3 regions of the Pseudoxanthomonas sp. SGNA-20 genome follow, and region 2 is predicted to be linked to each of the others. Evidence: predicted binding sites of a transcription regulator. Region 2 holds the regulator's gene; each other region holds the start of a gene.

Region 1 (9,733 bases), on a different contig from region 2:
TTGACGAAGTACTCGAAGGTCACGCTGGGCTTGGCGTCGCTGTCGATGGCCAGCGGTAGGGTACCGTCGGCCAGCTTGCCGTTGTCGGACTTCGGGTCGACCTGGTGCAGGCCCACGCCCAGGGTCCAGTCGCCGGCGGACTGGGCGAAGGCCGGGGCGGCGGCGACGGCGGCAAGGGAAGCGGCAAGCAGCGGGAGAAGCTTGTGTTTCATCGGTAACACTCTGCGTGTTGGGTGTGGCGGGAAGTCTCCGCCCGGTCCCCGGGGCGCGCCTTGATTCCAGTCAAGCCGGGCGCAGGTGGCGCCGGTGCCGGTGCGCTAGAATGGCCATCCGCTGCATTACCCCCTTCATCCACCACGGGCCGCGCCCCGGCGCGGCGTCAGGAGTCATCAGAATGGCGATCAAGGTAGGCATCAATGGCTTCGGCCGCATCGGCCGCAACGTTCTGCGTTCTGCCGTGCAGAACTTCGGCGACGACATCGAGATCGTGGCGATCAACGACCTGCTGGAGCCCGACTACCTGGCCTACATGCTGAAGTACGACTCCGTGCACGGCCGCTTCAAGGGCGAGGTGCAGGTCGAGGGCAACACCCTGGTCGTCAACGGCAGGAAGATCCGCCTGACCCAGGAGCGCGACCCGGCCAACCTGAAGTGGGACGAGGTGGGCGCCGAGGTGGTGATCGAGTCCACCGGCCTGTTCCTGGACAAGGACAGCGCGGGCAAGCACCTGGCCGCCGGCGCGAAGAAGGTGATCATGTCGGCCCCGTCCAAGGACGACACGCCGATGTTCGTCTACGGCGTCAACCACGACACCTACGCCGGCGAGGCGATCATCTCCAACGCCAGCTGCACCACCAACTGCCTGGCGCCCCTGGCCAAGGTGATCCACGACAAGTGGGGCATCAAGCGCGGCCTGATGACCACCGTGCACGCCGCCACCGCCACCCAGAAGACGGTCGACGGCCCGTCCAACAAGGACTGGCGCGGCGGCCGCGGCATCCTCGAGAACATCATCCCGTCCTCCACCGGCGCGGCCAAGGCGGTGGGCAAGGTGATCCCCTCGCTCAACAAGAAGCTCACCGGCATGAGCTTCCGCGTGCCGACCTCGGACGTGTCGGTGGTCGACCTGACCGCCGAGCTGGAGAAGCCGGCGACCTACGAGGAGATCAAGGCCGAGATCAAGGCGCAGAGCGAGGGCGCGCTGAAGGGCATCCTCGGCTACACCGAGGACAAGGTGGTGGCCACCGACTTCCGCGGCGACACCCGCACCTCGATCTTCGACGCCGACGCCGGCATCCAGCTCGACCCGACCTTCGTCAAGCTGGTGGCCTGGTACGACAACGAGTGGGGCTACTCCAACAAGTGCCTGGAGATGGCCCGCGTGGTGGCCGGCAAGTAAGCCGCACCGCAAGCGCTGCAAAGGACGAGCCCCGGCCCTGCCGGGGCTTGTTTTTTGCGCCGGCGGCGGCTGCCTAGAGTGCCTGCAGGATCAGCGAGTGCCAGCCGCTGCGGTAGGTCTCGTAGCCCGGCGAGGCCGCGTGCGCGACGCAGTGCGGGCGGCCCTGGAACTCCACCACCCGTGCCGCGAGCGGCTGGCGCAGCAGTTCGTCGCGCCCGGGGAAGTCGATCACCTCCTGCAGGATGCGCCCGGCCGAGTCGGCCAGCACCCGGCCCTGGCCGTCGACGATGCATGCCCGGCTGCGCGTCCATTCCTGCTGCGACAGCGGAGTGCGCTGCACCACCGTCTGCGCCAGCGCGTCCCAGCGGAACACGATGCCGAGCACGCCCAGCAGGCGGCCGTCGACGCGTCCGCCCTCGCGCACGCCGCAGGCGTAGACCAGCACCCGCTCGCCGCCGGCCAGCGCACTGGCATGCACCTCCTGGAAGCCGAATTCCTCGCCGCTGGCGCAGCGCCTGGCGCTTTCGAACCAGGGCGCGTCGCGCACGTCCATGCCGGCGGAGCGGTACTGGCCGGGGCGGCCGTTGGCCAGCACGCACCCGTCCAGGCCGACCAGCACCAGGTCGAAGTACACCGTGTACGAATCCAGGATCTGGCCCATGCGCCGCGAGGCGTGCGCCAGTTCCTCCGCGGTGGCGCCCGGGCGCGCGGCCGCGACCACCGCCGCGTCGGTCGCCCACCAGCGCACGTCGCAGCTGCGCTCGTAGAGGTTGCGGTCGATCAGATCGATGTTGACCAGGGCCAGCCCGGCCAGGCGCGTATGCCGCACCTCGTCCTCCAGCCGCGCCAGGGTAGCCTGCATGTCGGCGCGGGTGGCCTCGGCGCGGCGGTCGATCTCGCCGGCGGTCTCGGCCACCCGGCGCGAGAGCGCATCCATCTCCTGCGCGATCACCGCGAAGCCGCGCCCGGCCGCGCCCATGCGCGCCGATTCCACGCGCGCGTTCATCGAGATCACCAGGGTGGTGCGGTTGATTTCCTCGATCCGCCGCAGCGATTGCCGCAGCTCGCCCAGCATGCGGCCGGACAGGCCAGCCACGGAACGGATGTGGTCGTCGACGCTGGCCTGGGCAGGCGTGGCTGGCGTGTTCATGCGGGGATGGGGGACGGTTTCATATGAAAGATGACCGGGCTTCATCGGCCCGCCGCGACCGGACTTGAGCCGGGCCGCCGGCAAGCCAGGACGCTCCGGTAGCATGCCCGCAGCGCCTGCCGGGGAGGGGCGGCCCATCCATGACGGGGGATAGCTTGGAAGCGATCATCGTGCTGGTGGTGTTGGCGGTACTGGCGGTGCCGGTGCTGCTGGGCGTGCTGGGCCTTGCAGTGCTCGGCCTGCGCCGGCGGGTGGCGGAACTGGAGCGTGCGCTTGCCGCCCTGCGCCCGCCGGCGCCGACGGGCATGGCGGCCTCGCCACCACCCGCGGAAGCCGCGCATGCACCGGCGGCCGCGGCGGGTTCCGTGGCGGCGGCCGTGCCGTCCACCGCGGCCGGCTTACGCCCGTCCGCGGCACCGCCACCGCTGCCACCGGCCGGAACGGCAGCGGCGCATGCCGGCGGCGACGCGGGCGCGCCGCGCGTCCCCGCGGAGAACGTGCTGCTGCGCGTGGTCAAGCGCTGGTTCACCGTGGGCAACGTGCCGGTGAAGATCGGTGTGCTGGTGGCGCTGGCCGGCGTGGCGGCGCTGCTGAAGTACGCTTCCGACCAGGGCCTGTTGCAGTTGCCGGTGGCGCTGCGCCTGTCCGCCGTGGCCGCGGCGGCGCTGCTCGCACTGGGCTTTGCCTGGCGCCGGCGCGAGGGCAACCGGGTCTTTGCCCTGAGCGTGCAGGGCGGGGCGATCGGCACTCTGCTGCTGGTGGTGTTCGCGTCGTCCAGGCTCTACGGCCTGGTCGACGCCGGCCCGGCGTTCGCCCTGAGCGTGATCCTGGTCGCGGGCGCGGCCCTGCTGGCGGTGCTGCAGAACGCGCAGGCGCTGGCCGCGTTCGCCCTGCTGGCCGGCTTCCTGGCGCCGGTGTGGTTGTCCACCGGCGGCGGCAACCACGTCGCCCTGTTTTCCTACTACGCGCTGGCCAACGCCGCGGTGGTGGCGATCGCCTGGTTCAGGTCCTGGCGCCTGCTCAACCTGCTTGGCTTCGCGTCCACCTTCGGCATCGGCAGCCTGTGGGGCGCCAGCGCCTACGCGCCGGAGAAGTACGCCAGCACCCAGCCGTTCCTCGCCCTGTTCTTCGCGTTCTACCTGGTGGTGCCGCTGCTGTTCGCGCGGCGCCGGCCGGCGGGACGGCGCGACCTGGTCGACGGTTGCCTGGTGTTCGGCACCCCGCTGGTGGCGTTCTCGCTGCAGGCGGCGCTGCTGGAAGACCAGCGCATGCCGCTGGCGTTCTGCGCGCTGGGCCTGGCCGTGCTGTACGCGATGCTGGCGCGGGCGCTGTTGCGGCGCTCCGGCTACGAGCTGCTGGCGCAGTCCTGGGCGGTGCTGGCAGTGGGCTTCGCCACCCTGGCGGTGCCGCTGTGCCTGAGCGCGCGCGCCACCGCCAGCGTGTTCGCGCTGGAGGGCGCCGGGCTGGTGTGGCTGGGCCTGCGCCGGCAGCGCTGGCTGCCGCAGGCCAGCGGCGTGGCGCTGCAGCTGTTGGCGGCGTTGGCGTTGCTGCTCGGCTTGGACAATGCGCACGGGGACCTGCGTGCCGTGTCCAATCCGACGGCGATGGGCATGTTCCTGCTGGCGCTGGGCGGCTGGGCCAGCGCCTGGGCGGCACGTGCCCATGGCCGGACCGTGCCGGCGGCACTGTTCTTCCTGTGGGGCACGGCGTGGTGGGCCGGCGACTGCGCGCACGAGATCTCGCGCTTCGCCGCTCCGGCCTTGCGCGCCGACCTGGCCCTGGTGCTGGCCGGCGCGACCGGCTGGCTGGCGGCGGAAGTCCATCGCCGCCGCCCGGCCGCATTGCTGGCCCAGACCCTGCTGGCGGCGGTCGTGCTGGCCGCGCCGGTGCTGTTCTGGCAGTCGGAGCGGCACCAGCATCCGCTGGGCGGGAGCTTCGGTGCGCTGGCGTGGCTGGTGTTCGGCCTGCTGGGCCTGCGTGGGCTGGCCTGCCTGCGCCTGGATGCCGGCCGCAGTGCTGGCACCGCGCAGTTGGCCTGGTGGCTGCTGTGGGCCCTGCTGGCATCGCTGGAGGGGCGCTGGGTCGCGCTCGAGGCCAGCCTCGGCCAGGGCTGGGAGGTCGCGCTGGCGGCCCTGCCGTGGCTGGTGCTGATCGCGCTCGCGCAGTGGCGCTGGGACTGGCTGGCGCTGCCGCGCGATGCCGCGGTCGCCGCACCGATGCGCACGCCGGTGTCGTGGTCCGGTTTCGCGGTCGCCGCCGCGATCTGGCTGGCGATGCTCAAGCGCCCGCTGTCCCCGGCGCCGCTGCCCTGGCTGCCACTGCTCAACCCGGGCGAGCTGGTGCAGCTGGCGACCCTGGGCCTGGGTGCGGCCTGGCTGGGCAGCAGGCATGCCGGGGCGCTGCTGCCGCGCTGGCGGCCGGCGCTGCTGGCCGGCGGCGGCTTCCTGCTGCTGAGCGCCTCCACCCTGCGCTGCGTGCATTACTGGGGTGGCATCGGCTGGACCCCGGGCCTGCTGTCCAGCGCCCTGGCCCAGACCAGCCTGACCGTGGCCTGGAGCGTGCTGGGCGTGCTCGGCTGGGTGCTCGGTTCGCGCCGCGGCCAGCGCGGCCTGTGGCTGGCCGGCGCGGTGCTGATGGGTGTGGTCCTGGCCAAGCTGGTGCTGGTCGACCGCACCCACCTGGGCAACCTGGCCGGCATCGTGTCTTTCATCGCCTACGGCGTGCTGTGCATGATCGTCGGCTACCTCGCCCCGGCGCCGCCGCGCGCCGGGGACAACGTGGAGACGGACGCATGAGCAAACGATCCTGGTACGCACTGGCGCTGGTTTCCGTGCTGGCCGGAGGCGCACAGGCCAGCGCCCCGGCGCAGGACTATGCGCGGCAGTGGCCGCTGGCCCTGGGCCAGGACAACGCCGGGGCCTACCGGGTACTGCTCGACGAGGCGGTGTACCTGGGGGCGCACGAGCGCGGCCTGCGCGACGTGGAGGTATTCAACGCCCAGGGCCAGGCGGTGGCCGCGGCGGTGCTGTCGCCGGCGCAGCCGTTGGCGCAGGCGCCGCGTACCACGGGGCTGCCCTGGTTCCCGTTGCCGGCGCAGGACGGCGCCGGCAACGACATCCACCTGATCGCCGAGCGCGACGACGAGGGCAACATCCGCCGGGTGCAGGCGGGGTTCCCGGCGCGTACGCCCGCCGGCGGCGCCGGCAGCTGGCTGGTCGATGCCAGCCGCGTGCGCGAGCCGGTGCGCGCGCTGCTGCTGGAGTGGAAGACGCCATCGCAGCCGCTGCAGGCCGGCTACAAGGTCGAGGGCAGCGACGACCTGCGCAACTGGCGCACGCTCAACGGCAGCACCACCCTGCTGGACCTGGAGCGCGGCGGCGAACGCCTGCGCCAGGGCCGCATCGCCCTGGATGGCCAGGCCCGCTACCTGCGCCTGCTGCCGCTGCGCGCCGGCCCCGGGCCGGAGCTTACCGGGGTCGCGGCCGAGCTGGCGCCGGCGGAGGCGCAGCTGCAGTGGGATTGGCAGGAGCTGCGCGGCGAGCGTCGCAGCGTGGCCGGGCGGGAGGGTTTCGAGTTCCGCCTGCCCGGACGCTTCCCGGTGGAGCGCGCCGACGTGCGCCTGCCGGACAACGCCGCGGTGCAGTGGACCCTGTACAGCCGCGAGGACCCCGACGCTTCCTGGACCTGGCGCGCCGGCCCCTGGGTTGCCTACCAGGTGGGCGACGACCGCGCCGGGGCGCGCTCGGAACCGCGCGCGCTGGCCGCGGCGGTGCGCGACCGGTACTGGCGGCTGGTCCCGACGACCCCGGTGGGCGAGGGCATGCCGGTGCTGCGCCTGGGTTACCGGTCCGAGGTACTGGTGTTCCTGGCCCAGGGCCAGCCGCCCTACACCCTGGCCGCCGGCAGTGCCCGCCGCCAGCGCGGCGAGGCGCCAATCAAGCCGCTGCTGGACGCGCTGCGCGCCCAGCGTGGCCCCGACTGGGAGCCGGCCCCGGCCTACCTGGCCGGCGAGGCCCAGGAGCTGGCCGGCGAGCGCGCCCTGGAGCCGCTGGTCGAGCACGACTGGAAGAGCTGGCTGCTGTGGGCGCTGCTGGTCGGTGGCGCGGTGCTGGTGGCGCTGCTGGGAATGAGCCTGCTGCGGCAGCCGCCGCGGGCGCCCTGAGCGCCGGGTTTGCCGCCGCCACGTCCCGTCCCGGAAAATGCCCGCACCCGCGCGCCGCGCCGGCGCGACCCACCTTGATCCCCCACACAGAGACGTGAGCATGACGATCATCCGGATGACCGACCTCGACCTGACCGGCAAGCGCGTGCTGATCCGCCAGGATCTCAACGTGCCGATCGACAACGGTCGCATCACCTCCGAGCAGCGCATCACCGCCTCGGTGCCGACGCTCAAGCTGGCACTGGAGAAGGGCGCCGCGGTGATGGTCACCTCGCACCTGGGGCGGCCCAAGGAAGGCCAGTGGAGCGAGGCTGATTCGCTGGCGCCGGTGGCTGCGCGCCTGTCCGAGCTGCTGGGCGTGGACGTACCGCTGGTGAAGGACTGGGTCGACGGCGTCGAGGTCAAGCCTGGCCAGGTCGTGCTGCTGGAGAACTGCCGCATGAACGTCGGCGAGGGCAAGGACGACGAGGCGCTGGCGAGGAAGTACGCGGCGCTGTGCGACGTGTTCGTGATGGACGCCTTCGGCACCGCGCACCGCGCCCAGGCCTCGACCCACGGCGTGATCCGCTTCGCCCCGGTGGCCGCCGGCGGGCCGCTGCTGATGGCCGAGCTGGATGCACTGGCCAAGGCGCTGGACAACCCGGCGCGCCCGCTGCTGGCCATCGTCGCCGGCAGCAAGGTCTCGACCAAGCTGGAGCTGCTGACCAACCTGGTCGGCAAGGTCGACCAGCTGATCGTCGGCGGCGGCATCGCCAACACCTTCATCGCCGCGGCCGGCTACAACGTCGGCAAGTCGCTGTACGAGGCCGACCTGCTGGAGACGGCGAAGAAGATCGCCGCCGATGCCCAGGCGCGCGGCGCGCAGATCCCGCTGCCGGTGGACGTGGTGGTGGCCCAGGCGTTCGCCGCCGACGCCCCGGCCACGGTCAAGCCGGTCGACCAGGTCGGCGCCGAGGACATGATCCTGGACATCGGCCCGCAGACCGCCGCGCAGTACGCCGGGCTCATCAAGTCCGCCGGCACCGTGGTCTGGAACGGCCCGGTGGGCGTGTTCGAGTTCGATGCCTTCGGCAAGGGCACCGAGACCCTGGCCCGCGCCATCGCCGAATCGAAGGCGTTCTCCATCGCCGGCGGCGGCGACACCCTGGCGGCGGTGGACAAGTACGGCATCGAAAAGGACGTCAGCTACATCTCCACCGGCGGCGGCGCCTTCCTCGAGTTCCTGGAAGGCAAGACCCTGCCGGCCGTGGCCGCCCTGCAGGCGCGCGGCGGCTGAGGCCTGGCGCGACCCAGCGCCCCCTGTGACCGGAAGCCGGCGCCGCGAAGGCGCCGGCTTTTCCTTTTGCGCACCGGACTTTTTATCCGCTGCTCCCGCCGAATGCGTTCTCCGGGCGCGTAGCTTCGGACGGCGCCGCGACAGGCCAGGCCTGCGGTGGCCGCCCGGGCGCACGTCCATGCGCGCACCCGCTACCGCGGCCACGGCCTGCCCGGCCTGGCAGGTCCTGCTGGCGCTTCGGGGGGCTTGGCCCGGCCACTCCTGGCCAAATGGCGCCTACGGTCTCGCCAGGCCTGCGGAACTTGACCGGGCGTCAACGAAGCTGGCCGACCTGACGCTCACCGAGGACGCCGTATCCGCGCATGCCGGGGCAAGTGGCACATGGACGTGCCACGGCCGCGCGTACGGACAGGACGTCCGTCCGCGCAGTGCACCGGCATGCGTGGATGCGGCGGCCCCCTCCGAAGCCAGCGCCCTTGCTCTTGCTCTTGCTGTTGCTGGAGCTGGAGCTGGAGCCGGCCAGGTTCCCTGCTAGAGTTCGCGCCATGCCTACCGAACGACCAATCGACCGCCTGCTGGCGATCATGGCCCGCCTGCGCGACCCGCAGGGCGGCTGTCCCTGGGACCTGGAACAGGATTTCTCCACCATCGCCCCGTACACCATCGAGGAGGCGTACGAAGTCGCCGACGCGATCGACCGCAAGGACCTGGCCGCGCTGAAGGGCGAACTGGGCGACCTGCTGCTGCAGGTGGTGTTCCATGCGCAGATGGCCGCCGAACAGGGCGCGTTCGCGTTCGACGACGTGGCCAACGCGATCAGCGACAAGATGGTGCGCCGCCACCCGCACGTGTTCGGCGAGGCCAGCTTCGCCGATGCCGAGGAGCAGACCCTCAACTGGGAGGCGATCAAGCGCGCCGAGCGCCAAGCCGCCGGCGAGCAGGACACCTCGGTCCTGGCCGGCATCTCCCGCGGCCTGCCGGAATGGCAGCGCGCGGTGAAGCTGCAGTCGCGCGCCGCGCGCACCGGCTTCGACTGGCCCGGCCCGGAGCCGGTGCTGGAGAAGCTGCAGGAGGAGATCGCCGAGGTGCGCGCCGAGTTCGCGCGCGGCGACGTGGCCGCCAACCGCGAGCGCCTGGAGGACGAGATCGGCGACCTGCTGTTCGTCGCCGCCAACGTCGCCCGGCACGCCAAGGTCGATCCGGGCGCCGCGCTGCGCCGCGCGAACCACAAGTTCGAACGCCGCTTCCGCGCGATGGAGGCACTGGCCGCGGCCGCCGGCACGCCGCTGCCGACCCTCACCCTGGAGCAACAGGAAGCGCTGTGGCAACAGGTCAAGCAGGCCGAACGCGAGGGCGCGGGGGCGGCGTGACCACCTTCGCGCTGTTCGTGGCCACCGCCATCGCCGAGATCCTCGGCTGCTGGCTGGTGTGGTCATGGCTGCGCAATGACGGTAGCGCCTGGCTGCTGCTGCCGGCGGCACTGAGCCTGGCGGTCTTCGCCTGGCTGCTGACCCTGCATCCGACGGCCACCGGGCGCGTGTACGCCGCCTATGGAGGGGTCTACATCGGCACCGCGCTGGCCTGGCTGTGGGCGGTGGACGGCGTGCGCCCCACCCGCTGGGACCTGCTGGGCGTGGCCCTGTGCCTGGCCGGGATGGCGGTGATCATGTTCGCGCCCAGGCAGGCCTGAGTACGCCGCATGCGGTTCAGTGCGAGGCCGCGCTGCCGCCGTCGTAGAACATCAGG
Region 2 (9,733 bases):
TCGGCATGATCGGCACGGTCATGTGGACCATGCTGCGCACCGGGGCGATGTTGATGGCGATGCCGCTGATCGGCACCCGCGCGGTACCGGTGCGGGTGCGGGTGCTGGTGGCCGGCGCCCTGGCCATGGCGCTGGCGCCGATGCTGCCGCCGGTGCCGGAGTTCGCCGGCCTGGACGCGGCCAGCGTGCTGGGCGTGGCCCGGGAACTGGCGGTGGGCGTGGCCATGGGCTTCTGCCTGCGCCTGATGTTCGAGGCCGGGGCGTTCGCCGGCGAGATCGTGTCCCAGGGCATGGGCCTGGCGTTCGCGCAGATGAACGACCCGCTGCGCGGCACCAGTTCCGGCGTGGTCGCGCAGTGGTTCTACCTCGCCTTCGGCCTGCTGTTCTTCGCCAGCGACGGACACCTGGCCATGGTCGCGATGCTGGTGCGCAGCTACCAGGCCCTGCCGATCGGCGCCGGCTGGACCGATGCCGCGGCCGGGCTGTCGGTGCCGGTGCAGCTGTTCCCGGCGGTGCTGCGCGGCGGCCTGGGCCTGGCCCTGCCGCTGATGATGGCGATGCTGGCCACCAACCTCACCTTCGGCGTGCTGGCCAAGGCCGCGCCTTCGCTGCATCCGGTGCAGCTGGGCCTGCCGGTGGCGGTGCTGACCGGCATGCTGTTGCTGTCGCTGCTGGCCGGCGAGATCGCGCGCCCGGTGCAGGCGCTGTTCGACACCGCGTTCGACGCCGGCATGGCCGTCCCCGCGCCCTGAGCCGGCGCCTGGAACGGAACTTGCACTGACCGCCCCGCGCCGGCCCCCTTCCGGCGCCGGAGACCGGCATGGCCGAGAACGAGGACGGCCAGGAAAAAACCGAACAGCCAACCGGCAGACGCCTGCAGAAGGCGGCCGAGGAAGGCAACGTCCCGCGTTCGCGCGAACTGGGCAACGCGGCGCTGTTCGGCGCCGGCGTGGTGGCGGTGATCGCCGGCGGTCCAATGTTCGCGCGCGGCGCGGCCGGCTGGATGCGCAACGCGCTGGCGCCCGACCTGGGGATGCTGGAGGACCCGTCCCTGCTGTTCGGGCACATGGGCATGCTGCTGCTGAAGCTGTTCGCGGTGGTGCTGCCGCTGCTGGGCGTGGCGCTGCTGGCCTGCCTGGTCGCGCCGGTGCTGATGGGCAGCCTGCAGTTCAACCTCAAGGCACTGGCGCCCAAGCCCGAGCGCCTCAACCCCCTGGCCGGGCTGCAGCGCATGGTCAGCAGCGACGGCCTGGTGGAACTGGCCAAGTCGCTGCTGCGCGTGGCGTTGCTGGGCACCGCCTGCGGCCTGGTGCTGGTGCACGGCTTCGACGTGCTGCGCGCCATGCCCGGGCAGTCGCTGGAGGACGCCGCGCGCACCGGCCTGTACTTCGCCGGCCGCCTGCTGGGCGCCGCCGCGGTGGCGCTGCTGCTGCTGGCCCTGGCCGATGCGCCGTACCAGAAGTGGAACCGGCTCCGCAAGCTGAAGATGACGCGCCAGGAAGTGCGCGAAGAAATGAAGGAGGCCGACGGCAACCCGCAGGTCAAGGGCAAGATCCGGCAGATGCAGTTCCAGATGTCGCAGCGCCGGATGATGGAGGCGGTGCCGACCGCCGACGTGGTGGTGGTCAACCCGACCCACTACGCGGTGGCCCTGAAGTACGACGGCGGCAGCATGCGCGCGCCGAAGGTGGTGGCCAAGGGCGTGGACGAGCTGGCGATGCGGATCCGCGAGGTGGCCGACGCCCACCGCGTGGCGATCGTGTCCGCGCCGCCTCTGGCACGCGCCTTGTATCGCGAGGGTGAGCTCGACAAGGAGATCCCCGTGAGACTGTACGCCGCCGTGGCCCAGGTCCTGTCCTACGTGTACCAGCTGCGCGCCTGGCGCCCCGGTACCGGGCGCGCGCCGCAGCTGGGCACGGTCGAGGTCAGGGAATTCCCGGAGGATGACGGCAAGTGAGCGCGACCGCTTCCCAGCCGCTGTCCCGCCGCCTGCTGGAAATGGCCCGCAATGGCATCGGCGCGCCACTGTTGGTGCTGGCCCTGCTCGCCATGGTGGTGGTGCCGCTGCCGCCGCTGCTGCTGGATGCCCTCTTCAGCTTCAACATCGCCATCTCGCTGGTGGTGCTGCTGGCCGTGGTCTACGTGCAGCGGCCGCTGGACTTCACCATCTTCCCGGTCATCCTGCTGACCACCACCATGCTGCGGCTGGCGCTGAACGTGGCGTCCACCCGCGTGATCCTGCTGCACGGCCAGGCCGGCGGCGACGCCGCCGGCAAGGTGATCGCCGCCTTCGGCGAGTTCGTGGTCGGCGGCAACTACGCGGTCGGCATCGTGGTGTTCGCGATCCTGACCATCATCAACTTCGTGGTCATCACCAAGGGCTCCGGGCGCATCTCCGAGGTGACCGCGCGCTTCATCCTCGACGCCATGCCCGGCAAGCAGATGGCGATCGACGCCGACCTCAATGCCGGCCTGATCACCCGCGAGGAGGCCAAGGCCCGCCGCGACGAGGTCCGCGAGGAGGCCGACTTCTACGGCGCGATGGACGGCGCCAGCAAGTTCATCCGCGGCGACGCCGTCGCCGGCATCCTGATCCTGTTCATCAACCTGCTGGGCGGCTTCGCCGTGGGCATGTTCCAGCACGGCATGGCCGCCGCCGACGCCGCCTCGACCTACACCCTGCTGTCGATCGGCGACGGCCTGGTGGCGCAGCTGCCGGCGCTGCTGGTGTCCTCGGCCGTGGCCATGCTGGTGACCCGCGCCTCGCGCGCCCAGGACATGGGCCAGGCGGTGGTCGGCCAGGCCTTCGGCCAGTACCGCGCCCTGGGCGTGGCCTCGGCCATCCTGGTGACGGTGGGCCTGGTGCCGGGCATGCCCAACGTCGCTTTTCTGACGCTGGGCGCGGTGCTCGGCTTTGCTGCCTGGAAGCTGTGGCAGCGCAAGCAGCAGGAGGAATCCGCGGCGGCGCGGGCCGAGGCCGCCGGGCCGGCGGCCGCCCCGGGCCAGGCGGCCGGCGAGCTGGACTGGGACGAGCTGCGCCCGGTCGATCCGCTGGGCCTGGAGGTCGGCTACCGCCTGATCCCGCTGGTGGACAAGACCCAGGGCGGCGAGCTGATGGCGCGGATCAAGGGCGTGCGCCGCAAGCTCACCCACGAGATCGGCTTCCTGATCCCGCCGGTGCACATCCGCGACAACCTGGAGCTGCAGGCCAACCAGTACCGCCTGCTGGTACACGGCGTGCCGGTAGCCACCGCCGAGATCCAGCCGGACCGCGAACTGGCCCTGGACCCGGGCGGCGCGCTTGGCCCGATCGACGGCATCAAGGGCAAGGACCCGGCGTTCGGCCTGGACGCGGTGTGGATCCACCCGCACCAGCGCGCCCAGGCCGAGGCCCTGGGCTACACCGTGGTCGACCCGGCCACCGTGGTCGCCACCCACCTGTCCCACCTGGTGCGCGAGCACGCCCCGGAGCTGCTGGGGCACGAGGAGGTGCAGCAGCTGCTGGCCACCCTCGCCCGCAGCGCGCCGAAGCTGGCCGAGGACCTGGTGCCCAAGACCCTGCCGCTGTCGGTGGTGGCACGGGTGCTGCAGAACCTGCTGGTGGAGCGGATCCCGGTGCGCCAGCTGCGCAAGATCGCCGAGGCCCTGCTCGAGCACGGCGCCTACAGCCAGGACCCGGCCGTGCTCACCGCCGCGGTCCGCAACAGCCTGGGCCGCTTCATCGTCCAGGAGATCGCCGGCGCCTCGCCGGAGCTGCCGGTGTTCACCCTGGCCGCGCCTCTGGAACGGGTCTTGCAGGAGTCCGCGCAGGGCAACGGCGCCGCGGCGCTGGAGCCCGGGTTGGCCGAACGCCTGCAGCAAAGCCTGGCCGAGTGCGCCGGGCGGCAGGAGGCGAAGGGCGAACCGGCGGTGGTCCTGGTACCGGCCACCGTGCGCGCCTCGCTGGCGCGGCTGGTACGCCACAGCGTGCCGTCGCTGTCGGTGCTGGCCTACACCGAGGTACCGGAGGACAAGCGGCTGAAGCTGGTCGGAACAATCAACTGAAAGCCGTGATTGGGGATTCGTGGTTCGTGATTGGAAAAAGCGGATCGCGGCGGACTGGGAAGGAAGTGGGATGAACAAGGCAACAAGAACACGGATACGGACAGGCCGCGGAGGCCCGGCATCTGCTTCTTCCAATCACCAATCACCAATCACCAATCACGGCCCCTAACCATGAAAATCAAGCGTTTCGTTGCCGCCGACATGCGTACCGCGCTGCGGATGGTCCGCGCCGAGCACGGACCGGATGCCGTGATCCTCTCCAACCGCCGCACCGAGGAAGGGGTGGAGATCGTCGCGGCCAGCAACTACGACGAGGACGCGGTGCAGCGGGCCCTGATCGAGGCCCAGCGCGCCAGTGAACCGGTGCCCGCGCCCGCGGCCCCGACGCCGGCCGCCGCCCCTGCCCCTGCCCCGCACGACTTCGCCGCCGCCATGGCCGCGGCCCTGGCCACCCCGACCGCGCGCGCGGTCTCGGTGCTGCCGCCGGAGGTGGTCATGGCGCATCCTGCCGCCCCGGCCGGTCCCGCCCCCGCGGCGCCTGCGCCCGCCCCGGAACCGGCGCCCCCGGCCGCCAGTCCGGCCCCGACCCTGGCCGCGGTGCCGGCCCCGGTGGCGCCGGCCGACGACGAGCAGCTGCGCGCCATGCGCGAGGAACTGGCGCAGATGCGCGCCATGATCGAGCGCGAGATGCACCGCCTGACCGACGAGCGCCTGCGCGGCTCGCCGGTGCGGCTGGCGGCGATGGAACTGATGGAGGACTACGGCTTCGACGCCGGGATCACCCGCGACATCGTCCTGGAACTGCCGGCCGACACCCCGATGCACCGCGGCCGCGGCCTGATGCTGGGCCTGATCTCGCGGCGCCTGCCGGTGTGCCCGGTGGACCCGCTGGAGGCCGGCGGCGTGATCGCCCTGGTCGGCCCCACCGGCGCCGGCAAGACCACCACCATCGCCAAGCTGGCCGCCCGCTTCGTGGCCGAGCACGGCCCGCGCGACATCGCCCTGGTCACCACCGACACCTCCCGCATCGGCGGTCGCGAGCAGCTGTACGGCTACGGCCGCCAGCTGGGCATCGCGGTGCACGAGGCCGACAGCGACGCGGCCCTGATCCAGCTGCTGCAGCGCCTGCAGGACTACCGCCTGGTGCTGGTGGACACCGCCGGCCTCGGCCAGCGCGACCGCGCCCTGGCCAACCAGCTCAACTGGCTGCGCGCCGCACGCAACGTCAGCACCCTGCTGGTGCTGCCGGCCAACTCCCACTTCGCCGACCTGGACGAGGTCGTGCGCCGCTTCGGCCCGGCCCGCCCGCAGGGCGTGGTCCTGACCAAGGTCGACGAGACCGGGCGCCTGGGCAGCGCGTTGTCGGTGGTCGTGGACCACCAGCTGCCGCTGACCTGGGTGACCGACGGCCAGCGGGTCCCGGAGGACCTGCACCGGGCCAATGCCGCCAGCCTGGTGCTTCGCCTTGAAGATCTGCGCCGGGCTGCCGATAAGCCGAACATCCCGGAGGCCGACCATGCCGTCGCCTGAGTCCCGCCCCGCAACCCCGAGCCCCTTCCGCCCGACGATGAACCACGCACCGCTCGCCCCCGTCCGCAGCATCGCCATCACCGGCGGCAAGGGTGGCGTGGGCAAGACCAACCTGTCGGTCAACCTGGCCGCCTCGCTGGCGGCGCTGGGCAAGCGCACCCTGCTGCTGGACGCCGACCTGGGCCTGGCCAACGTCGACGTGCTGCTGGGCCTGTCCCCGCAGCACACCCTGGCCGACCTGGTCGCCGGCCGCTGCGAGCTGGAGGACGTGATCCTGGAAGGCCCCAACGGCATGCTGGTGGTGCCGGCCGCCTCCGGGCGCCGGCACATGGCCGAACTGCAGCCAGCCCAGCACGTGGGACTTGTCAATGTTTTCAATGACCTGCAGCGTGATCTTGACATTCTGGTTGTAGACACTGCCGCCGGCATCACCGACAGCGTGCTGACCTTCTGCCAGGCCGCCCAGGACGCGGTGGTGGTGGTCTGCGACGAGCCGGCCTCGATCACCGACGCCTACGCCCTGATCAAGGTCCTGTCCCGCGAGCGCGGCGTGGACCGGGTCCAGGTGGTGGCCAACATGGTGCGCAGCCCGGCCGAGGGCCGCGGCCTGTACGACAAGCTGTCGCGGGTATGCGAGCGCTTCCTCGGCGACGTCTCTCTGAACTTCCTCGGCGCGGTGCCCCAGTGCGACTGGCTGCGCATGGCGGTGCAGCGCCAGCAGGCCGTCGCCACCGCCTACCCGGCCAGCCCCTCGGCCCGCGCCATCGCCGAGATCGCCCGCCGCGCGGCGCGCTGGCAGGCGCCGACCGCCCCGCGCGGCAACATCGAGTTCTTCGTCGACCGGATGATCCGGCAAGGCGCGGTCGCATGAATGCCGTGGCCGAATACCGCGCCGTGCGCGGCAGCAACGACGACGCCATCACCCGGCATGCCGACCTGGTGCGGCGCATCGCCCACCACCTGGCGGCGCGCCTGCCGGCCAGCGTCGAGGTCGACGACCTGATCCAGGCCGGCATGATCGGCCTGATTGAGGCCAGCCGCAGCTACGACCCCGACCAGGGCGCCTCGTTCGAGACCTACGCCTCGATCCGCATCCGCGGCGCGATGATCGACGAGATCCGGCGCGGCGACTGGGTGCCGCGCTCGGTGCACCGCCGCGCCCGCGACGCCGCCGCCGCGGTGCGCGAGATCGAGCAGGCCACCGGCCGCGCCGCCGCGCCGCAGGAAGTGGCGGCCAAGCTGGACATGCCACTGCCGGAGTACCTGCGCCTGCTGGAGGACGCCTCTCGCGGCCAGGTGCTGAGCCTGGACTCGCACGTGGAGGACCACGGCGACGTGCAGGTCAACAGCAACAGCCCCACCCCGCAGCAGCTGCTGGAGCGCAGCGATTTCGGCCGCGAGCTGGCGGCGGCCATCTCCAACCTGCCCGAGCGCGAACAGCTGGTGCTGTCGCTGTACTACGAGCAGGAGCTGAACCTGAAGGAGATCGGCGCGGTGCTCGGGGTCAGCGAGTCCCGGGTGTGCCAGATCCACGGCCAGGCCGTGCTGCGCCTGCGCGGCCGCCTGTCCCAGTACGAATCACGTGATGCCGGTCTGGACGACGACTGAGCACGCAACGCCAAACGGAGCACGAAGTGAACAAGAACATGCGGATCCTGATCGTGGACGACTTCTCGACGATGCGACGCATCGTCAAGAACCTGCTCAACGATCTGGGCTACAGCAACACCGCCGAGGCCGACGACGGCCACACCGCGCTGGCGGCCCTGCGCGCGCAGCCGTTCGACTTCGTCATCACCGACTGGAACATGCCGGGCATGACCGGCATCGAGCTGCTGCGCAGCATCCGCGCCGACCCCAAGCTCAAGACCCTGCCGGTGCTGATGGTCACCGCCGAGGCCAAGCGCGAGCAGATCCTGGAGGCCGCGCAGAACGGCGTGAACGGCTACATCATCAAGCCGTTCACCGCGCAGACCCTCGAGGAGAAGCTCAACAAGATCTTCGAACGGCTGGCGGCGACGGCATGAGCACCACCGCATCCCCCGAGCGTGCGGCGCTGGTCCAGCGCCTGCACGACGCCCTGGAAGCCCTGGACCGCGGCGACGAAAGCGCACTGCGCGCCGAGATCGACGCCCTGGCCGCCGCCCGCACCCGTCCGCTCGTGCAGGGCCTCGGCCGGCTGGCGCGCGAACTGAGCCAGGCCCTGGGCGAACTGCCGGAGGTCCCCGGCGCCGACGACCATGGCGTGGAGGGGGTCGAACTGGACGACGCCTGCGCGCGCCTGGACCACGTCATCGGCATGACCGAGCAGGCCACCCACCGCACCCTGGACCTGGCCGACGAATGCCGCGCCCTGGTCGAGGGCCTGCGCGCCGAAGGCGTGACCGACGGCCAGGACCAGGTGCTGGACCGCATCCGCCGCAACCTCACCGAGATCGCCCTGACCCAGAGCTACCAGGACCTGACCGGGCAGATCATCCGCCGCGTCGCCGGGATCGTGCGCCGCGTCCACGAAGGCTTCGGCGAACTGGGCCTGCCGCCGCGCGCCGAGCCGCGCGAGCCCGCGCTGGCGGGCCCCGCGGTGGCCGGGCTGGACACCCATGCGGTCAGCCAGAACGACGCCGACGCCCTGCTGTCGGAACTGGGGCTGTAAGCCATGAGCGGTGTGACGCCCGAAATCGCCGCGGACTTCATCGTCGAGGCCCAGGAGATCCTGGACCGGCTCGGCGAGCAGCTGGTGGAGCTGGAGCGCGCGCCCCAGGACAGCGAGCAGCTCAATGCGGTGTTCCGCGGCTTCCACACCCTCAAGGGCGGTGCCGGCTTCCTCGGCATCCAGCCGATGGTCGAGCTGTGCCACGCCGCCGAGGAAACCCTGGGCGCCGCCCGCTCCGGCACCGCCGAACTGGACCCGCTGCACTTCGACGCCGCCCAGCGCTCGCTGGACTGGTTGCAGGCCATGCTCGACGCGGTCGCCGCCGGCACCGAGCCGGAGCACGCGCCGCCGGAGCTGATCGCGCAGTTCGCCCTGGTCGCGCCGCCCGCGCCGCAGCCGCAGGCCGCGCCGCAGCCCGTGGCGGCGCCCGCGCCGGCCGGCGGCGACGACCTGATCAGCGACTACGAGTTCGAGGCCCTGCTCGACCAGCTGCACGGCAAGGCCGCGCCCGGCGCCAAGCCCGCAGCCGCGCCCGCGCCGGCCACCGCGGCTGCGGACACCATCACCGACGACGAATTCGAGGCGCTGCTGGACCAGTTGCACGGCAAGGCGCCGCCCGGGGCCAAGCCGCTGCCGGCCGCCGCGCCGGCCCCGGCACCGGCGGCCGCTGCGCCGCCGCCCGCTCCCAACCCCGTGCCGAAGCCGGCCGCCCCGCGCCCGGCCAGCCCGCCCCCGCGCGCCGCCGCCGCGGGCGAGGCCGAGCACACCGTGCGCGTGGACACCCGCCGCCTGGACGCGATCGTCAACCTGATCGGCGAGCTGGTGCTGGCGCGCAACCGGCTCAAGACCCTGCGCGCGCGCCTGCGCGACGACGAACTCGACCGCGCCGTGGCCAGCCTCGACGTGGCCACCGCGCGCCTGCAGTCGGCGGTCATGCGCACGCGCATGCAGCCGGTGGGCAAGGTGTTCTCGCGCTTCCCGAAGGTGGCGCGCGACGTCGCCCGCTCGCTGGCCAAGGAAGTCGAACTGGAGATGGTTGGCGCCGACACCGAGCTGGACCGCAACCTGGTCGAGGCCCTGGCCGATCCGCTGGTGCACCTGGTGCGCAACGGCATCGACCACGGCGTGGAGGCGCCGGAAGTGCGCGAGGCCTCCGGCAAGCCGCGCGTGGGCCGGCTGCGCCTGGCCGCGCAGCAGGAAGGCGACTACGTCACCATCGAGGTCCAGGACGACGGCGCCGGCATCGATCCGGAGCGCCTGCGCGCCAAGGCGCGCGAGAAGGGGCTGATCGACCCGGAGGCCGCGGCACGCCTGGGCGCGGACGAATGCCTGCAGCTGGTGTTCCTGCCCGGCTTCTCCACCAAGACCCAGGTCACCGACATCTCCGGCCGCGGCGTGGGCATGGACGTGGTGCAGTCGCGCATCCGCGAGCTGGGCGGGCAGATCCAGATCCAGTCCGAGCTCGGCCGCGGCACCCGCTTCCTGATCCGCGTCCCGCTGACCCTG
Region 3 (9,733 bases), on a different contig from region 2:
GCGCAGGGCGCGGATCGAGCCGAAGTGCAGGCCATCCGGGCTGCCGACGTGGTCGTCGCCGGCCATCGCCGCGAAGCCGGCCTCGGTCGCCTCGCCGGTGGCCGGGTCGCGCACGGTCAGCCAGGTGTTGGCGATCTCGCCGATCAGGTAGGAGCGGCAGTGCGCCACCGGGTCGGCGTCGACGATCGGCGGCAGCGGCTCGAACTCGGCGCGCAGGCCGTCGCGGCGGGCCTTGGCCAGGACCTCGCTCATCATCGTCGACAGATAGCGGTTGCCCGGCAGCACCTGGCGCAGGAATTCCTGCGCGCCGGCCACCGTGCGCTGCGGCGCGGCGCCGCCCTCGGCCGCGGCCGCGCCGGCGGCCGTGGCCAGCAGCGCCACCGCCAGTGCATACCCGTAATGACTCCTGCCCCGCATGCGTCTCCCCCCTGGTCGGCGTCCATGTGGCGCAACCATGCCACACGGCCGCCGCGGGGGTCATGCTGCGGCGCCGGCGCGCTCAGCCGCGCGGCACCCCGGCCTGGCCGCGCAGGGCCGCGGCATGGTGCGCCAGGTGCTCGCCGATGAAGCTGGCGATGAAGTAGTAGCTGTGGTCGTAGCCCGGATGCATGCGCAAGGTCAGCGGATGCCCTGCCGCCGCGGCCGCGGCCTGCAGCAGCTGCGGGCGCAGCTGGAGCTCGAGGAACTCGTCGTCCGCGCCCTGGTCCACCAGCAGCGGCAGCTTCTCCGCGGCGCCGCCCAGCAGCTCGCAGGCGTCCCACTGCTTCCAGGCCGCGTGGTCCGCGCCCAGGTAGGCGCCGAACGCCTTCTCGCCCCACGGCACCTGGCTGGGCGCGACGATCGGCGAGAACGCCGAGACGCTGCGGTAGCGTCCGGGATTGCGCAGCGCGCAGACCAGGGCGCCGTGGCCGCCCATCGAATGGCCGCTGATGGCGCGTTCGCCGGTCACCGGGAACTGCGCCTCGACCAACGCCGGCAGCTCGTGCACCACGTAGTCGTGCATGCGGTAGTGGCGCGCCCAGGGCTCGCGGGTGGCGTTGAGGTAGAAGCCGGCGCCCTTGCCCAGGTCGTAGCCTTCGGCATCGGCCACGTCCTCGCCGCGCGGGCTGGTGTCCGGGCAGACGATGGCGATCCCGTGCTCGGCCGCGTAGCGCTGCGCGCCGGCCTTGGTGATGAAGTTCTGCTCGGTGCAGGTCAGGCCGGACAGCCAGTACAGCACCGGCACCCGGCGTTCGGCCGCCTGCGGCGGCAGGTAGATGGCGAAGCTCATCGTGCAGCCGAGCACGGACGACGCGTGGCGGTAGACGTCCTGCCAGCCTCCGAAGCAGGCGCGGTGTTCGATGCGTTCCATGGTTACCTCTCCTTATGCGTTCCGGTGCGGCGCGGCGGATGCGCCCTGCATGCGCGCCGATCCGAGGATGGTGTGGCCGCTTGCGCGCGGCACTTCAGCGGCCAGCGCGGCAGCGACGTCTTCGGCGGTGATGGCACGCAGCTGCCCCGGCAGCAGCGGACGCAACCAGCGGTCCAGGCGCGCGGCCAGGTGCTCGCCGCGGCGATGCGGCTGGCCCAGGCGGGCGCGGTCGCCCAGCAGCAGCGCCGGCCGCGCGACCACCAGTGCATCCAGCGGCAACGCGGCCAGCGCCTGCTCCAGTTCGCCCTTGGTGCGGTTGTAGAACACCGGCGACCGGGGATTGGCGCCCATCGCGCTGACCAGCCCGATGCGGCGCACGCCGGCCTCCAGCGCCGCGCGCGCCACCGCCAGGCTGGCGTCGAAGTCCACCGCCCGGAACGCCTCGCGCGTGCCGGCCACGGCAATGGTGGTGCCCAGTGCCAGGTAGGCCTCGCCGGCTGCCGGCAACGGCGGCAGGCGCGCGAAGTCGACCACGTGCAGCTGGAGCTTCGGGTGCCGCAGTTGCAGCGGGCGGCGGACCAGGGCGTGCACCGCGGCCACCTGCGGATCGGCGCACAGGCGCGCGAGCAGCGCGCGCCCGACCAGGCCGCTGGCACCGGCCACCAGCGCGATCCTCGCGCCGGTGGCCATGGCATTGGCGCCCGCCGGCTGCATCGCTCAGTAGTGGATGACGGTGCGGATCGACTTGCCCTCGTGCATCAGGTCGAAGGCCTCGTTGATCCGCTCCAGCGGCAGGGTGTGGGTGATGAAGGGCGCCAGCTCGATCTTGCCGGCCATCGCGTCCTCGACCATGCCCGGCAGCTGGCTGCGGCCCTTCACGCCACCGAAGGCGGTGCCCATCCACTTGCGGCCGGTCACCAGCTGGAACGGACGGGTGCTGATCTCCTTGCCCGCGCCGGCCACGCCGATGATCACGCTCTGGCCCCAGCCGCGGTGCGCGCATTCCAGCGCCGCGCGCATCACCTCGACGTTGCCGATGCACTCGAAGCTGTGGTCCACGCCCCAGCCGGTCATCTCCACGATCACCTGCTGGATGGGCTTGTCGTGGTCCTTCGGGTTGACGCACTCGGTGGCGCCCATCTGCCGCGCCAGTTCGAACTTGGCCGGGTTGGTGTCGATGGCGATGATGCGGCCGGCCTTGGCCTGCCGGGCGCCCTGGATCACCGCCAGGCCGATCGCGCCGAGGCCGAACACGGCCACCGAATCGCCTTCCTGCACCCTGGCGGTGTTGTGCACGGCGCCGATGCCGGTGGTCACGCCGCAGCCCAGCAGGCAGGTGTGTTCCGGGTTGGCCTGCGGGTTGACCTTGGCCAGCGAGACCTCGGCGACCACGGTGTACTCGGAGAAGGTCGAGCAACCCATGTAGTGGTAGATCGGCTGGCCGTTGTAGGAGAAGCGGGTGGTGCCGTCGGGCATCACGCCCTTGCCCTGGGTGGCGCGCACCGCCACGCACAGGTTGGTCTTGCCGCTCTTGCAGAACAGGCACTGCCCGCACTCGGCGGTGTACAGCGGGATGACGTGGTCGCCCGGCTTGACCGAGGTCACGCCCTCGCCCACCTCGACCACGATGCCGGCGCCCTCGTGGCCCAGCACCGCCGGGAACACGCCTTCCGGGTCCTCGCCGGAGAGGGTGAAGGCGTCGGTATGGCACAGCGCGGTATGGGTGATCTTCACCAGCACTTCGCCGGCCCTGGGCGGGGCGACGTCGATCTCGACGATCTGCAGCGGCTGGCCTGCGGCGAAGGCGACGGCGGCACGGGACTTCATGGGGAAACTCCTTTGGGACGGCGACGAACGGATCCGCCGGCGCTCCGGCGGAGGGGGAATCACTTGAGGTAGGAACGCACCAGCGCGGTCATCTCCGCGACCCGCGCCTGGCGCTGCTCGTCCGAGCCGGCGGCGTGGCCGAAGGTCTCGCGGATATGGGCCTCCATCACCTCGGACATCAGCCCGTTGACCGCGCCGCGGATGGCGGCGATCTGCTGCAGCACCGGGGCGCAGTCGGCGCCGGCCTCCAGCGCGCGCTCCAGCGCCTCGGCCTGGCCGCGGATGCGGCGCACGCGGGCCAGCACGCGCCGCTTTTCCTCGGGACTGTGGGGCATGGCCGGCCTCCTCTGATACTGGGGGATAGTATCAGCCAGGCCGCCGGCCGGCGAGCCGCCGCGGTGCTCAAGCCAGGCCACGTCCGGCCGATATGGCCCCCGGCACCCTGTCCCCCCAGAGCCGCCGGTCCACGATGCAGCGCACCATCCCCGTCCACCAGCTCCGCCCGGGCATGTACGTGCAGCGGGTCAACGGCGCCTGGCTCAAGCATCCGTTCTGGCGGACCTCGTTCCTCGCCACCGCGCGCGACATCGAGCGCCTGCAGGGCAGCGGGATCGAGACGGTGGACATCGACCCGGAGCGCAGCCTGCCGGAGGAAGACCCGGCCGAAGCGGCCGCGGAACCCGCCGCGGAACCCACGCCGCCTCCCGGCGCCGCCGGGACGACCGCCGGCGCGGAGGAAAATCCTGGCCCGCGCGGCGCGAGGGTGGCGCCGAAGGTCGACCTCGACGCCGAACTGACCCGGGCGCGCCGCATCTGCCAGGAGGGCCGCGAGGCGGTGGAGGCGATGTTCCAGGAAGTGCGCATGGGGCGCATGGTCGATGCCGCCTCGGTGCTGCCGCTGGCGCAGGAGATCTCCGCCTCGGTCGGCCGCCATCCCGCCGCGCTGATCGGCATCGCCCGGCTCAAGACCGCCGACGACTACACCTACCTGCACTCGGTGGCGGTCGGCGCGCTGATGTCCGCGCTTGCCCGCCAGCTGGGCCTGGACGAACAGGCCTGCCAGGCCGCCACCGTCGGCGGCCTGCTGCACGACCTGGGCAAGGCCTGCGTGCCGCTGGAGATCCTCAACAAGCCCGGGCGCCTGGAGCCGGAGGAGATGGAGGTCATGCGCACCCACCCGGAGCATGGCGCGCGCCTGCTGCGCGAGGGCGGCGAGCACGACGACCGGATCCTGCACATGGTGCTGCACCACCACGAGCGCATGGACGGCACCGGCTACCCGGCCGGCCTGGCGGTCGCGCAGCTGCCGCTGCTGACGCGGATGAGCGCGGTGTGCGACGTGTACGACGCGATCACCTCCAACCGCCCCTACAAGGAAGGCTGGGATCCGGCCGAGGCGCTGCGGCGGATGGCCTCGTGGAAGGGCCACTTCGACCCGGTCGTGCTCAAGGCCTTCATCGCCAGCCTCGGCATCTATCCGGCCGGCAGCCTGGTGCGGCTGTCCAGCGACCGCCTGGCGGTGGTGCTGGACCAGCGGCCGGGCGACCTCACCCGGCCGCTGGTGCGGGTGTTCTATTCGGCGCGGCTGCGCTCGCACCTGCTGCTCGCCGACGTGGACCTGTCGGCGCCCGGCTGCAGCGAGCGCATCACCGGGATCGAATCGCCCCGCGAATGGGGCTTCCGCGACCTGCACAAGCTGTGGGCGCCTTGACCGCCGCGCCCGCGCGCGGGCGTTCGCCAATGCGCAAGAAAGTGTTCCGCCAGGTTGCCTGAGCAACCTTCGCCGGATCGCTATAGTCGTTGCTCCCCCGACCGCCACACTGCATGGAGCAACCGTGAGCGATTCCCCCGCCCACCATCCGTCCTCCCGTTCCTGTGCGGCGCGGCCGCGGCGCTGGCCTTCGCCGCCGGCAGCAACACGCTGCCCAGCCGCGCCCCCGTGCCGGCCACGCCGCTGCCGGCCCCGGCGCCGGCGCGCGGCCAGGCCGGCCGCTTCGATGGCGCGGACCTGTGCCTGCGCGAAGCCGCCGCCCTGCTCCCGGCCGATACCGCGTTCCCGGAGATCGCCTCCTACTTCGACCAGGACGGCAGCCTGCAGCTGTGCACGGTCGACTACCAGGACCCGGCCGATCCGCAGCGGCGGATCGGGCACCGTTTCGACGTGGCCGGCGGCCGCTTCGGCCAGCCGTATGCCGGCGTGCTTCCGGGCCGGCACGAGCCCGGCCTGGCCCTGCCCGCGCTGGATGCAGGCAGGTAAGCGCGGCGCGGGCCTCCACGGCCCGCCCCGCCTTCAGTAGGCGAATTCGGCGAACACCCGGTCGATGTCGCCCTGCCACGGGCCGTGGAACAGTTCGAGCTTGCGCTCGGCCGGGGTCAGCCCGGACTCGGCGATTTCCATCAGGGTGTCGAGGAAGCGCGATTCGTCGATGCCGTCGGCATTGCGCGCGGCGCGCCGGCGCAGGCCGGCGGCGGAGATCTCCAGCGCCGCCAGCGCCAGCTCGCGCACGGTGGCGCCGCGGAACGGCAGCTTCAGCGCGTGCCTGGGCACGCCGTCGCGCAGGGCGTGGCGCTCCTCGCCGGTGAAGTCCTTGACCAGGTCCCAGGCCGCGTCCAGCGCCGCGTCGTCGTACAGCAGGCCGACCCAGAACGCCGGCAGCGCGCACAGCCGCGCCCACGGGCCGCTGTCGGCGCCGCGCATCTCCAGGTACTTCTTCAGCCGCACCTCGGGGAAGGCGGTGGTCATGTGGTCGGACCAGTCGCGCAGGGTCGGCAGCTTGCCCGGCAGCGCCGGCAGGCGGCCTTGCATGAAGTCGCGGAAGCTCTGCCCGCTGGCGTCGACGTAGGTGCCGTCGCGGTAGCTGAAGTACATCGGCACGTCGAGCAGGTAGTCGACGTAGCGCTCGTAGCCGAAGCCGTCCTCGAACACGAAGTCGAGCATGCCGGTGCGGTCCGGGTCGGTGTCGGTCCAGATGTGCGATCGGTAGCTGAGGAAGCCGTTGGGCCGGCCCTCGCTGAACGGCGAATCGGCGAACAGCGCGGTGGCCACCGGCTGCAGCGCCAGCGACACCCGGAACTTCTTCACCATGTCCGCCTCGGAGGCGAAGTCCAGGTTGACCTGCACGGTGCAGGTGCGGGTCATCATGTCCAGGCCGAGGCCGCCGACCTTCGGCATGTAGGCGCGCATGATCCGGTAGCGGCCCTTGGGCATCCACGGCATGTCCTCGCGCCGCCACTTCGGCTGGAAGCCCATGCCGAGGAAGCCCAGCTGCAGCTCGTCGGCGACCTGGCGCACCTCGTCCAGGTGGGTGCCCAGCTCGACGCAGGTCTGGTGGATGGTCTCCAGCGGTGCCCCGGACAGCTCCAGCTGCCCGGCCGGCTCCAGGGTCACCGAGGCGCCGTCGCGCACCAGCGCGATCACCCGCTCCGGCTGCCCGTCCACGCTCTCGCGCACCGGCTGCCAGCCGAACCGGGCCAGCCCGGCCAGCAGCGCCTCGATCCCGCGCTCGCCGTCGAACGCCGGCGGCCGCAGGTCGTCCAGGCGGAAGCCGAACTTCTCGTGCTCGGTGCCGATGCGCCAGTCCGCGCGCGGGCGTTCGCCGCCGGCCAGGTATTCCACCAGCTGGTGGCGGCCGGTGACCGGGGTGTCGGCGACGTGGCTGGGACTCGACAAGGCTGGCACTCGCGCGGGGGAACTGTAGGGACCCGGCGCTGGCCGGAACGGGTGCGAACTATAGCGTGCCGCGGCGCACACCGATGTCGTACCGGTGGGCGTGCAGCTTTCCATGGCCGGGCTGGACTGGCATAAGCTGCCGCTATGCCACAGCCCCCGCAGCGCCACAGCCGCCAGCCCGAACTGCACCGTACCGACCGGGTGGGCTGGTTGCGCGCGGCGGTGCTCGGGGCCAACGACGGCATCGTCTCGGTATCCGGCGTGGTGGTGGGCGTGGCCGCCAGCGGCGCGGCGCCAGGCGCGATCCTGACCGCCGGCATCGCCGCGACCGTGGCCGGGGCGATGTCGATGGCCGCCGGCGAGTACGTGTCCGTGCAATCGCAGGCCGATACCGAGCAGGCGGACATGGCGATCGAGCGGCGCGAGCTGCAGGAGGACCCGCAGGCCGAGCTGGAGGAGCTGGCGCGGATCTACCAAGCGCGCGGGCTGGAACCGGCGCTGGCGCGCCAGGTCGCCGAGCAGCTGACCGCGCACGACGCCCTGGCCGCGCACGCACGCGACGAACTGGGCATCAGCGAGAGCCTGCGCGCCCGCCCGGTGCAGGCGGCCGGGGCCTCGGCGGCGGCGTTCTGCGCCGGCGCGGCATTGTCGATCCTGGCCACGATCCTGGCGCCGCCGGCCAGCACCGGCCTGGTGGTCACCGCGACCACCCTGGTGGGCCTGCTGCTGTCCGGGGCCTGGGCCGCGCACATGGGCGGCGCGCCGCTGCTGCGCGGCGCCTTGCGCGTGGGGTTCTGGGGCGCGGCGGCGATGGCCGCGGCGCACCTGATCGGCGGGCTGTTCGACGTGCCGGTCTAGCCGGCGCAGTCCCGGCTCAGGCCAGTTCCAGCCAGCCGGCGACCACCGCGCGGGCTTCGTCCACGCCCTGCTTGCTCTCGCTGGAGAACGCCTGCACGCCGACCTGGCCGGCACCGGCCGCGGCCAGCTCGCGCCGAACCGCGGCCACCGCCTGCGCCTGCTGGCCACGGCCGAGCTTGTCGGCCTTGGTCAGCAGCGCGTGCGCGGGCAGGCCGCGGGCGATGGCGTAGTCGATCATCTGCCGGTCGTAGTCCTTGAGCGGATGGCGGATGTCCATCACCACCACCAGCCCGCGCAGGGCCTGGCGGCTGCGGAACCAGCCGTCGAGGAAGCGCTCCCAGTGCGCCTTCATCTCCATCGGCACCTTGGCGTAGCCGTAGCCGGGCAGGTCGACCAGGTAACGCTCCGGCGCGACCTCGAAATAGACCAGCTGCTGGGTGCGGCCGGGGGTCTTGGACACCCGGGCCAGGGCGTTCTGCCGGGTCAGGGCGTTGAGCGCGCTGGACTTGCCCGCGTTGGAGCGGCCGGCGAACGCCACTTCGAAGCCGCCATCCGGCGGCAGCTGCGCGGGCGTGTGCGCCGAGCCCAGGTAGCGGGCCTTCTCGAGGGGATTGGACATGGGCATAGGATCGCATGCCCGGCCCCGGGTCGGGGCCGGGCGCGGTCCGGCCGGGGGTTTCGTTGACCGTCGCTGCCCGGCGCGGGGATAATCCCGACGTTTCGCGGCCGTCCAGGCCGCGCCGAATCGGGTTCCCGGAGCTCTAGCATGCGCCACGCTCGCGTTATCGCCCTTGCCGGACTGGCCGTCGCGGTCACCGCCGTCGCCGCCTACGCTGCACAGACCACGGTGGTGCCGATCCCGGACAACGAGCCGGTGCAGGAACAGCCGCTGGAGGTGGACCTGAGCAAGACCCACTGGGGCGATGCCGAGGCCGGTGCCACCGCCGCCACGACCTGCGCGGCCTGCCACGGCGCCGACGGCAACCCGTCCGATCCCATGTACCCGCGCCTGGCCGGCCAGAGCGAGCGCTACATCGCCCGCCAGCTGGCCCTGTTCGCCAGCGGCGAGCGCCACAGCGGCCTGGCCGCGGTGATGGTGCCGTTCGCCCAGTCCCTGACCCCGCAGCAGATGCGCGACGTCGGCGCCTACTTCGCCCGGCAGAAGTCCGGCGCCGGCGTGGCCGACGACGCCGAGATCACCACCGGCCCGTACGCCGGCATGAAGTTCTACGAGGTCGGCGAGAAGCTGTACCGCAGCGGCGACGCCGAGCGCGGCATCCCCGCCTGCATGGCCTGCCACGGCCCCAGCGGCGCCGGCAACCCGGGCCCGGCCTACCCGCACGTCGGCGGCCAGATGTCCGAGTACACCGCCCGCCGCCTGGAGGAGTTCCGCGCCGGCGTGACCAGCGAGCGCGACCCGGCCCTGTTCAACATCATGGCCAAGGTCGCCTCGAAGCTGACCGACGAGGAGATCGGCGCCCTGTCCAGCTACCTGCAGGGCCTGCACGACCGCGCCGACGACGTGGCCGCCGCCGGGGCCGCCGGCCGGCAGTGAACTTCCGCCACCGGCCGCGGTCGGAGTAAGCGTGGTCCCTCTCTGATTACCTTGCGCCGGCCCCCGAGGCCGGCGTCTTTATTTCCGCCAGGCGCCCAACCGGCGCCGCGAGGAAGCCCGCGATGAAGCCCCTGCTCACCGGACTGCTGTTGCTTTTCCTGGCCCGGGTGCCGGCCGCGCCGGCGGCCACCCCGGAGCTGCAGGAAGGCGTGGACTACGTGCGCATCGAGGCCGGCCCGCTTGACCCGCGCGCCGGCCGGATCGAGGTGGCCGAGGTGTTCGCCTACACCTGCCCGCACTGCGCCAGCTTCGAGCCGCGGCTGCAGGAGTGGAAGCGGCGCCTGCCGGCGGACGTGGACCTGGTGCAGGTGCCGGCGGCCTTCGGCGGCGCCAGCGACGCCTGGGCGCGCACCTACTACGCTTCGCGGCAGCTGGGCGTGGCCACGCGCAGCCACCCGGCGCTGTTCGAGGC

Evidence for each region. The regulator FliA, encoded in region 2, starts transcription of late flagellar genes. The targets are predictions, from matches to a motif close to TAAAGTTTNNCNNNCNNNGGCCGATAA.
Region 1: a site for FliA is predicted at 2,591-2,617, ahead of EIM48_RS01505 (methyl-accepting chemotaxis protein). Genes of this name have one in related genera too.
Region 3: a site for FliA is predicted at 3,581-3,607, ahead of EIM48_RS10935 (HD-GYP domain-containing protein). Genes of this name have one in related genera too.

What each region holds. Positions count from the first base shown of each region.
Region 1 is NZ_RRYK01000001.1:328,816-338,548, reverse strand. Features, by position in the region: gene EIM48_RS01515 (OmpW family outer membrane protein) at 1-212, opposite strand, end outside; gene gap (type I glyceraldehyde-3-phosphate dehydrogenase) at 395-1,399, shown strand; gene EIM48_RS01505 (methyl-accepting chemotaxis protein) at 1,473-2,549, opposite strand; gene EIM48_RS01500 (DUF2339 domain-containing protein) at 2,705-5,344, shown strand; gene EIM48_RS01495 (DUF3999 domain-containing protein) at 5,341-6,711, shown strand; gene EIM48_RS01490 (phosphoglycerate kinase) at 6,812-7,987, shown strand; gene mazG (nucleoside triphosphate pyrophosphohydrolase) at 8,533-9,357, shown strand; gene EIM48_RS01480 (YnfA family protein) at 9,354-9,677, shown strand; gene EIM48_RS01475 (DMT family protein) at 9,694-9,733, opposite strand, start outside.
Region 2 is NZ_RRYK01000006.1:156,742-166,474, forward strand. Features, by position in the region: gene fliR (flagellar biosynthetic protein FliR) at 1-752, shown strand, start outside; gene flhB (flagellar biosynthesis protein FlhB) at 821-1,957, shown strand; gene flhA (flagellar biosynthesis protein FlhA) at 1,999-4,044, shown strand; gene flhF (flagellar biosynthesis protein FlhF) at 4,216-5,574, shown strand; gene EIM48_RS11855 (P-loop NTPase) at 5,612-6,445, shown strand; gene EIM48_RS11860 (RNA polymerase sigma factor FliA) at 6,442-7,182, shown strand; gene cheY (chemotaxis response regulator CheY) at 7,209-7,601, shown strand; gene EIM48_RS11870 (protein phosphatase CheZ) at 7,598-8,227, shown strand; gene EIM48_RS11875 (chemotaxis protein CheA) at 8,231-9,733, shown strand, end outside.
Region 3 is NZ_RRYK01000005.1:192,727-202,459, reverse strand. Features, by position in the region: gene EIM48_RS10960 (hypothetical protein) at 1-417, opposite strand, end outside; gene fghA (S-formylglutathione hydrolase) at 500-1,351, opposite strand; gene EIM48_RS10950 (NAD(P)H-binding protein) at 1,364-2,065, opposite strand; gene EIM48_RS10945 (S-(hydroxymethyl)glutathione dehydrogenase/class III alcohol dehydrogenase) at 2,069-3,178, opposite strand; gene frmR (formaldehyde-responsive transcriptional repressor FrmR) at 3,238-3,513, opposite strand; gene EIM48_RS10935 (HD-GYP domain-containing protein) at 3,648-4,889, shown strand; gene EIM48_RS10930 (hypothetical protein) at 5,118-5,435, shown strand; gene EIM48_RS10925 (glutamate--cysteine ligase) at 5,469-6,857, opposite strand; gene EIM48_RS10920 (VIT family protein) at 6,993-7,706, shown strand; gene yihA (ribosome biogenesis GTP-binding protein YihA/YsxC) at 7,723-8,325, opposite strand; gene EIM48_RS10910 (c-type cytochrome) at 8,473-9,261, shown strand; gene EIM48_RS10905 (thiol:disulfide interchange protein DsbA/DsbL) at 9,384-9,733, shown strand, end outside.